Regions from separate parts of the Methylobacterium sp. Gmos3 genome, predicted to be linked through region 3. Evidence: predicted binding sites of a transcription regulator. Region 3 holds the regulator's gene; each other region holds the start of a gene.

Region 1 (3,268 bases), on a different contig from region 3:
GCCGGAGATGGCTGGACCGCGACCTGAGAATACCCAATAGTGCCGATGGACAGGACCATTGCGGCCGCAGAAGGTCTTGGCAAACGCAAGTCTTGGCGGCCGGGATCGGTTGCAATGATTGGGAGGAGGCGTCCGGAGTTTCCCCGGAACGCGCGGAAGAGGCGGGGGGATCATGTATCTCGCCGCGATGGCTTCCGATGAGGGCCGTGATGCCGCACGCGCTGGAAGCAGGCCTGCGTCCCGCGATCCCGTCCCGGCCGGTCCGGCGCGTCTGCGTGCGGCTCGACCGCACCGCCCTGCGCGGCTGGCACCTACGGCTCCTCGAACGCCTGACCCAGCGGGATGATTGCCGGCTCAGCATCGAGGCGGTCGAGGGCGGCGCGTCCGCGTTGCCCGCCAACGCCGAATTGCTGTTCCGGCTGGAGGCGACGATCCACGGCCTGCCCCGGCCCGGCCTCGCCACCCCCGCCGCGCCCGTGGCGCTCGCGCCCTACGAGGCGGCGGAGGCGACCGCGCCCGACCTCGTCATCGACCTGTGCGAACGGCCTTCGGGCGAAGACGGGGCGGTGTGGCGCCTCGACGTCGACGGCGTACCGGGCGAGGCGGGGATGCTCGCCTCGCTGTTCGCGGGCCGCGTGCCCGTGGCGGCCCTGCGCGACGGCGACGGCGCGGCGGTGGCCGCCGGGCGGCTCGGCGCGGAATCGCAGACGGTGATGCTCGTCGCCTTCGAGGATTACCTCGCCCGCACCATCACGCTCATCGAGGCGGCGCTCTCGGGCGGCGCCTCGCGCGAGCTGCCGGAGGGGGTGCTGGCGCCCCTCGTCCCGGCGGGGGGCTTCGACATCGACGGCTGGACCGCCCGGCGCCGGGCGGCGGAAAACCTCGGCCGGCGGATCGCCCGGCGGCTCTACGGCCTGTGCTTCCACGGCGAGCGCTGGCGGGTCGGCTGGCGCCGGACGCAGGGGCCGGACCTGATCGACCTGCGCCGCCACCCGCCCGGCGGCTGGACCGACCTGCCCGACGACGGGCGCCGCTTCTATGCCGATCCGGTGGCCGTCGCCCGCAACGGGGCGGTGACGCTGTTCGTGGAGGAGTTCGACTACAGCCGCGCCAAGGGCGTGATCTCGGCGGTGCGCTTCGGGCCGCGCGGGCCTGTCGGGCGGCCGGAACCGGTGCTCGAGCGCGACACGCACCTGTCCTACCCCTTCGTGTTCGAGGCGGGGGGCGAGGTCTGGATGATTCCCGAATCGAGCCGGTCGGCCACGATCGACCTGTACCGGGCGACGCAATTTCCCGGCGGCTGGGTGCACGAGGCGGTGCTGGTCGAGGGCGTCGTGGCGAGCGACGCGACGCTCCTGCGCCATGACGGGCGCTGGTGGCTCTTCGCCACGGTGCGGGTGGGGGGCGGCTCGTTCTCCGATTCCCTGCATCTCTGGCACGCGGCGGATTTCCGGGGGCCGTGGACCGCCCATCCCCGCAACCCCGTCCTAATCGACGTCGCCTCGGCGCGGCCCGCCGGACCCATCGTCTCGCGCGACGGGGCGCTCATCCGCCCGGTGCAGGATTGCCGGGGCGGCTACGGCGCAGCGCTCGGCCTCGCGCGGATCCTGCGGCTCGATCAGGAGGACTTTGCCCAGCGCGTCGAGGCGCGGCTCGCCGCCGGCCCCGATTGGCCGGGCTCGCGCCTGCACATGTACAGCGCGGCAGGGGGGCTGGAGTTCATCGACGGCTCCCGCCGCCCGCCGATGCGGCGTCCCAGAGGCTGAACGCCGCGCTTGAGCGGACGTCTTCTTCCGGCTTCGTCATCGAACGGTCACAGAGCGTCCGACAAGGCACGGGGCGAACTCTCCGCCAAAGGGGCCCCGGCATGGATTTCCACCGCCGCTTTACCGTTCTGATGTGCACCCCGGCCTTCGACCCGGACGATCTCGAGGGCGCGCGCGTCAACCAGATCGTGTCGGCGGTCGAGCAGCGGGGCTTCGAGGTGGTGCGCGCGCGGCGCGTCGAGGACGCGGCCATCGCCGTGCAGACCGACGCGGCGGTGGGCTGCCTCGTGGTCGATTGGGGCAAGCGCGGGCTCGACGGCAAGGCCGCCGCCCTCATCGACATGATGCGCCGGCGCGGGCTGGAAATGCCCATCGTCATCATGGTCCGCCGCAAGCGCCTCGAAGACATCCCCGTCGAACTGCTCGACTTCATCGACGGCTACATCTTCCTCGCGGAAGAGACGCCGGAATTCATCGCCCGCGGCCTCGTCAGCCGGGTGACGCAATATGCCGAGACGCTGAAGACCCCCTTCTTCGGCGCGCTGGTCGATTACGCCGAGAAGGGCAACCAGCTCTGGACCTGCCCCGGCCATAACGGCGGCATCTTCTACAACCGCTCGCCCATCGGCCGCATCTTCGTGGAGCATCTGGGCGAGGCGATCTTTCGCGACGACCTCGACAACTCGGTCCTCGACCTCGGCGACCTGCTGACCCACGAGGGTCCGGCCCTCAGGGCGCAGAAGGAGGCCGCCGCGATCTTCGGGGCGGAGAAGACCTACTTCGTCCTCAACGGCACCTCCGCCTCCAACAAGATCGTGCTCTCGTCTCTGGTGGCCGAGGACGACCTCGTCCTGTTCGACCGCAACAACCACAAGGCCGCCCACCACGGCGCCCTGTTCCTCGGCGGCGGCATCCCGATCTTCCTGGAGACCGACCGCAACGCCTTCGGCCTGATCGGCCCGATCTGCCATGAGGCGCTGGACGAAGGACGGATCCGGGAAAAAATCAGAAAAAACCCCCTCGTGACCGACCGGGAGGCGTGGCGCCGAGAGCGGCCGTTCCGCGTCGCGGTGATCGAGCAATGCACCTACGACGGCACGATCTACGACGCGCGGATGATCGTGCAGAAGATCGGCCATCTCTGCGATTACATCCTGTTCGATGAGGCCTGGGCCGGCTTCATGAAGTTCCACCCGCTGTTCCAGGGCCGCTACGCCATGGGGCTGACCGGCCTCGACGAGACATCGCCGGGGATCGTCGCCACGCAATCGACCCACAAGCAGCTCGCGAGCTTCAGCCAGGCCTCGCAGATCCACACCAAGGACAGCCACATCCGCGGCCAGACCCGCCGGGTGGAGCACAAGCGGCTCAACGAGAGCTTCCTCGTCCACGCCTCGACCTCGCCCTTCTATCCCCTGTTCGCCTCGCTCGACGTCGGCGCGCAGATGATGAAGGGCCGCTCGGGCATGATCCTGTGGGACGACACGATCCGGCTCGGCATC
Region 2 (3,268 bases), on a different contig from region 3:
ATGGCGCGCAAAGCCGTCGGCGCCGTGAACAGGCACACGACCTTGTGCTCTTCCAGCACCCGCCAGAACGCGCCGGCATCCGGCGTGCCCACCGGCTTGCCCTCGTAGAGCACCGTGGTGCAGCCGTGCAGGAGCGGCGCGTAGACGATGTAGCAATGGCCGACGACCCAGCCGATGTCCGAGGCGCAGAAATAGGTCTCGCCGGGGGCGACGCCGTAGAGGTTCGGCATCGACCACGCGAGCGCCACGAGGTAGCCGCCGGTGTCGCGCACCACGCCCTTCGGCTTGCCCGTCGTGCCCGAGGTGTAGAGGACGTAGAGCGGGTCCGTGGCCGCCATGCTCACGCAACCGGCATGCTTCCCCGCCGCCCGCGCGGCCTCCATCGTCTCGGCCCAGTCGTGGTCGCGGGCGGGGTCGAGGTCGGCCCGGCATTGCGGGCGCTGGAAGATCAAGCAGGCCGAGGGCTTGTGCGCGGAGGCCGCGATGGCCGCGTCGAGGAGCGGCTTGTAGGCGACGACCCGGTTCGGCTCGATGCCGCAGGAGGCGGCGAGCACCACCGTCGGCTGCGCGTCCTCGATGCGCTTGGCGAGCTCGTTGGCCGCGAAGCCGCCGAACACCACCGAATGCACCGCGCCGAGCCGGGCGCAGGCGAGCATCCCGACCATCGCCTCGGGCACCATCGGCATGTAGATCACCACCCGGTCGCCCTTGCCGACGCCGAGGTCGGCGAGCACGGCGGCGAGCGTCGCCACCTCGTCGCGCAATGCGCCGTAGGTGATCGTCCGCTTGGTGCCGGTGACGGGCGAATCGTGGATGATCGCGACTTGGTCGCGGCGCTCGGATTCCGCGTGCCGGTCGACGGCATTGTAGCAGGCGTTGAGCCGGCCATCCGGGAACCAGCGCCCGTAGGGGCCCTGGGCTCCGTCGAAGGCCCGTTCCGGCATCCGGTCCCAGGCGATGGCGCGGGCGGCGTCCAGCCAGAACGATTCGGGGTCGCGCGCGGCGGCGGCGTGGGTTTCGGCGTAGCGGCTCGCGGGCATGGCGTGTCCTCGGGGTCGTGCGACGGTCTTCCGCCGTCTCGCGCCGAGCTTACCAGATCGCCGGCCGCACCGTCATCGGTGGGCCGCCCGGACCTTCGGGCATCAAAAAGCCGCGCCGTCCTGTGGGGAGCGGCGCGGCCTGCCTTGGCCTATCTGAGGTGGGTCAGTGCAAGGTGCCGTTGGCTTGGAGCCTGTTCATCTCATCCTTGAGGTGAAGTTTTCGGCGCTTGAGTTCCGCTATCTGCTGGTCGCTTGCCGAGGGCCTGTGGATGGCCTCCTGAATCTCGCGCTCGAGGGCTTCGTGCTTGCGGGCGAGTTGGCTCAGATGCGTCTGCAGCGACATGAGGCGAATCTCCTGTCATTGTTCTGACACGGGCAGACTGACACAGGTTCGCGGGCCTGTCGAAGCGTTTTCGCTGGGCAACCTTTCGCAAGGGTTGCTCCGGCGCTTGCCCACCGCCGAGGCGTGACGCATGCTTCTGACCTTCGAAGGGGTTTCGGTTTTCCAGGGTGCGATGGCGGCTGAGTCGGGTGAGAACGGGCAGTCCGATCTCGAAGCGGAACTGGTCCGGCTGCGCGAGGAGCATCGCGACCTCGACGGCGCCATCGAGGCGCTGGAGCAGAACGTGGCGGGCGATCAGTTGCAGATCCAGCGGCTGAAGAAGCGCAAGCTGACCCTGCGGGACCGGATCTCCCATATCGAGGACGTGCTGACGCCGGACATCATCGCCTGAGAGCGGTGGGTCGGCAGCCGTCCCGCCTTGCGGACCGCCGCCTACGCGGTTAAGCGCCCTCTTTTGCTGGGACCACGCATGTCGGCGCCACCCGTCGCGATCATCATGGGCAGCCAGTCGGACTGGGCGACCATGTGCCATGCCGCGCAGACCCTGGATGCGCTGGCGATCCCCTACGATGCCCGCATCGTTTCCGCTCACCGCACGCCGGACCGGCTCGTCGCCTTCGCCAAGGGCGCGCGCGCGGCCGGGTTCAAGGTGGTGATCGCGGGGGCCGGCGGCGCGGCGCACCTGCCGGGTATGGCCGCTGCGATGACCAGCCTGCCGGTCTTCGGCGTCCCCGTCGAATCGAAGGCCCTCTCGGGGCAGGACAGCCTGCTCTCCATCGTGCAGATGCCGGCGGGTGTGCCGGTGGGCACCCTGGCCATCGGCCGGGCCGGGGCGGTGAACGCCGCGCTGCTCGCCGCCGCCGTGCTGGCGCTCTCGGACGAGGCGCTGGCGGACCGCCTCGACGCGTGGCGCGCGGCGCAGAGCGCATCCGTGGCCGAACGGCCGGAGACTCAAGGACAGTGACGCAGAACGCGATTGCCCCCGGCGCGGTGCTCGGGATCGTCGGCGGCGGCCAGCTCGGCCGCATGATCGCCCTCGCGGCGGCGAACCATGGGCTGAAGGTCCATGTCTACGCCCCCGATGCCGACAGCCCGGCCTTCGACGTGGCCGCCCGCACCACCTGCGCCGCCTATGACGACGAGGCGGCGCTCGCGGCCTTCGCGGCGTCGGTGGATGTCGTGACCTACGAGTTCGAAAACATCCCCCGCGCCACCGCCGAGGTGCTGGCCCGCCACGCTCCGCTCCACCCGAACGCCGAGGCCCTGGCGACGACGCAGGACCGGCTCTCGGAGAAGGAATTCATCAATCGCCTCGGCATCCCCACGGCGCCGTTCCGCCCGGTGGACACGCCGGACGACCTCGCCCGCGCCCTGGAGACGATCGGCCTGCCGGCGGTGCTGAAGACCCGCCGCTTCGGCTACGACGGCAAGGGCCAGCGCATCATCCGCGAGCCCGGCGAGGGCGACCGCAACGCGATCTTCGCCGAGTTCGGCGGCGCGCCGCTGATCCTCGAAGGCTTCGTGCCCTTCGAGCGCGAGGTCTCGGTGGTGGCCGCGCGCGGCGCCGACGGGAGCTTCGCCGCTTTCGACCTCTGCGAGAACGAGCACCGCAACCACATCCTGGCCTTCACGCGGGTGCCGGCCGAGGGCGTCTCCCCCGAGACGGCGCAGGAGGCCTACCGCATCGCCCGCGCCATCGCCGACGCCCTCGACTATGTCGGGGTGCTGGCGGTGGAGATGTTCCTGGTGCGCGAGGGCGGCGAGCGGCTCGTGGTCAACGAGATCGCGCCGCGCGTCCACAATTCCGGGCACTGGACCATCGAGGGCGCGCTGTCCTCGCAGTTCGAGCAGCATGTCCGCGCCGTCTGCGGCTGGCCGCTTGGCA
Region 3 (3,268 bases):
TCCCGATGTCGATCTACGACAACGTCGCCTTCGGCCTGCGCCTCTACGAGAAGCTGCCCAATGCCGACCTCGACGTCCGTGTCGAGGAATCGCTGCGCAAGTCCGCCCTGTGGGACGAGGTGAAGGACAAGCTCAAGCAGCCCGGCACCGGCCTCTCCGGCGGCCAGCAGCAGCGCCTCTGCATCGCCCGCACCGTGGCGCAGAAGCCGGAGGTGATCCTGTTCGACGAGCCGACCTCGGCCCTCGACCCGATCTCCACGGGCCGCATCGAGGAGTTGATGGAGCAGCTGCGCGACGAGTTCACCATCGTGATCGTCACGCACAACATGCAGCAGGCCGCCCGCATCTCGCAGTACACGGCGTTCATGTATCTCGGCGAGCTGGTCGAATTCGGCCAGACCGACAAGATCTTCATGAACCCGAACGAGCGTAAGACGCAGGACTACATCACCGGCCGCTTCGGCTGAGCCACCGACCACCAACCGCAGAGGTCTCGCCATGCCCGGCCACATCGTCACGTCCTACGACACGGACCTGGAAGACCTGCGCCGCTCGATCTCGGAGATGGGCGGTGTCGCGGAGAAGATGACCGGCGAGGCGACCCTCGCGCTGGCCCGCCAGGACGAGAACCTCGCCCAGACCGTCATCCTCGCCGACAAGCGCCTCGATACGCTCCAGCGCGAGATCGAGGAGAAGGCCGTCCTGCTCATCGCCCGGCGCCAGCCGCTGGCGGTCGACCTGCGCGAGACCATCTCCGCGATCCGCGTCTCGGGCGATCTGGAGCGCATCGGCGACCTTGCCAAGAACGTCGCCAAGCGCGTCACGGCCATCGCCGACCAGGCGCCCGCGCAGAAGATCGTGCTCGGCGTGCGCCACATGAGCGACCTCGCGGAGGGGCAGCTCAAGGACGTACTCGACGCCTATGCCAGCCGCGACACCAAGGCGGCGCATGACGTGTGGGAGCGCGACGGCGAGATCGACGCCCTCTACAATTCGCTGTTCCGCGAACTCCTGACCTACATGATGGAAGATCCGCGCAACATCTCGTTCTGCACGCATCTGCTGTTCTGCGCGAAGAACGTCGAGCGGATCGGCGACCACACCACCAACATCGCCGAGACGATCCATTACCTCGCCACCGGCGAGATCTTCATGGGCGACCGGCCGAAAAACGACGCCTCGAACTACGCGACCGTCACCCCCGGCGCGTGAACCAACGCCGTCACCGCCCCGGCGGCGGTGACGGTTCGAGCGTAGCAGCGTTGCCCGACCCCTCGGTCGCCTCCGGCCGGGGGGATCGGGCGTGGAATGGACCATCGAGCATGCGTGTCCTGATCGTCGAGGACGAAGAGGCGCTCACCACCCTCCTGCGGTACAACCTTGAGGCGGAAGGCTTCAGCGTCGATGCCGCCGCGCGCGGCGACGACGCCGAACTGCTCCTCGCCGAGCGCACGCCGGACCTCGTCCTTCTGGATTGGATGCTGCCGGGCCTGTCCGGCATCGAACTGTGCCGCCGCATCCGCGCCCGCCGCGAGACCGAGCGCCTGCCGGTCATCATGCTGACCGCCCGGGGCGAGGAGGGGGACCGCGTGCGCGGCCTCGGCACAGGGGCGGACGATTACATCGTCAAGCCGTTCTCCGTGCCCGAACTCCTCGCCCGCGTCAGGGCGCTGCTGCGCCGGGCCAAGCCCGCCCATGTAGCCGACCGGCTGGCGGCGGGGGACATCGAGCTCGACCGCACCGGCCACCGGGTCCGGCGCGGGGGCCACGAATTGCATCTCGGGCCGACCGAGTTCCGCCTGCTGGAATTCCTGATGCTCAGCCCCGGCCGGGTCTTCTCCCGCGAGCAATTGCTCGACGGGGTCTGGGGGCACGACGTCTACATCGACGAGCGCACCGTGGACGTGCATGTCGGCCGCCTGCGCAAGGCGCTGAACGGCCCGCGCCAGACCGACCCCATCCGCACCGTGCGCGGCTCCGGCTACGCCTTCGACGAGACCTTCTCGCTGGAGCCGTAGGGCGTCAGCGCGCCTCGGCCGTGCGGTCGGGGATCGCGGCCAGCGCCTCGAGCACCGTGCCCTCGGTGAGGATCTGCGGCAGGATCGTGGGATCGCCACCGCCCGCGTAGAGCAGGTAGAGCGGCACGCCGCTGCGGCCGTGCCGTTCCAGCAGGCGGGTGATCTCGGGGTTCTGGTTGGTCCAGTCGCCCTTCAGGTAGGTCACGCCCTTCGCCCGCATCGCCGCCTGCACCGACGGCCGCGACAGCGAGGTGGTCTCGTTGACGGCGCAGGTGATGCACCACGCCGCCGTCAGGTTCACGAAGACCGGCCGGCGCGCGTCCCGCAGGGTGTCGAGCCGGGCTTGGCTATAGGGCTCGGTGCCCTCGGCGGCGGCCTGCGCCGCCGGCACCGCCCGCTGCTGGGAGAGCCCGAAGCCGAGCGTCACCACGGCGATGATCGCGAGGCCGGCGAGGCCCTGGAAGATCCGCTCCCCGAGGGCCGTCGTGCCCCGGCTGCGCTCCCAGGCCCAGGCGGCGAAGCCCACCAGCACCACGCCGATCAGGGCCGCGAACAGCCCCCGCGCATCGACCTGCTGCGCCAGCACCCAGATCAGCCACGCCGCCGTCGCGTAGACCGGGAAGGCCAGGGCCTGCTTCAGCGTCTCCATCCACGCGCCCGGGCGCGGCAGCACCCGCACGGCGCCGGGCCACAGGGTGAGGGCCAGGAAGGGCAGGGAGAGGCCGAGCCCCAGGGCGGCGAACACGGCGAGCGCCACGGCCGGCCCCTGCGTCAGGGCGAAACCCACCGCCGCGCCCATGAACGGCGCCGTGCAGGGGGTGGCGACAAGGGTCGCGAGCACGCCGGTGAAGAACGAGCCCGGCAGCCCCGCCCGCCGCGCCAGCCCGTCGCCGAGGCCGGTGAAGCGTCCGCCGAGGCTGAACACCCCCGACAGGCTCAAGCCCACCGCGACGAGGAGATAGGCGAGCCCCGCCACGACCGGCGGCGATTGCAACTGGAAGCCCCAGCCGAGGCTCGCCCCGCCGCCCTTCAGGGCGATCAGCAGGCCGGCGAGGGCGAGGAAGCTCGCGAGCACGCCGGCCGTGTAGGCGAGGCCGTGCAGGCGCACGCGGGTCCGGCTCTCGCCCGATTGGCGCACGAGGCCGAGCACCTTGATCGAGAGCACCGGGAAGACGCAGGGCATCAGGTTGAGGATCAGCCCCCCGAGCAGGGCGAGGCCGATGGCGGCGAGCAGGGTCGGCTGGTCCGCC

The links. Region 3 encodes PhoB, which activates phosphate uptake and scavenging genes when phosphate is short. Its sites were predicted from a motif close to TGTCATNNANCTGTCAT; they were not measured.
Region 1: the regulator PhoB is predicted to act here: its motif matches at 1,801-1,817, upstream of ACS5Q7_RS13830 (Orn/Lys/Arg family decarboxylase).
Region 2: the regulator PhoB is predicted to act here: its motif matches at 1,397-1,413, upstream of ACS5Q7_RS01540 (YdcH family protein).

What each region holds. Positions count from the first base shown of each region.
Region 1 is NZ_JBWJYL010000006.1:144,593-147,860, reverse strand. Features, by position in the region: gene ACS5Q7_RS13835 (glucosamine inositolphosphorylceramide transferase family protein) at 210-1,766, shown strand; gene ACS5Q7_RS13830 (Orn/Lys/Arg family decarboxylase) at 1,868-3,268, shown strand, end outside.
Region 2 is NZ_JBWJYL010000001.1:301,380-304,647, reverse strand. Features, by position in the region: gene ACS5Q7_RS01545 (propionyl-CoA synthetase) at 1-1,040, opposite strand, end outside; gene ACS5Q7_RS01540 (YdcH family protein) at 1,204-1,383, opposite strand; gene ACS5Q7_RS01535 (YdcH family protein) at 1,556-1,774, shown strand; gene purE (5-(carboxyamino)imidazole ribonucleotide mutase) at 1,853-2,347, shown strand; gene ACS5Q7_RS01525 (5-(carboxyamino)imidazole ribonucleotide synthase) at 2,344-3,268, shown strand, end outside.
Region 3 is NZ_JBWJYL010000005.1:62,652-65,919, forward strand. Features, by position in the region: gene pstB (phosphate ABC transporter ATP-binding protein PstB) at 1-467, shown strand, start outside; gene phoU (phosphate signaling complex protein PhoU) at 499-1,212, shown strand; gene phoB (phosphate regulon transcriptional regulator PhoB) at 1,323-2,018, shown strand; gene ACS5Q7_RS11570 (protein-disulfide reductase DsbD family protein) at 2,023-3,268, opposite strand, start outside.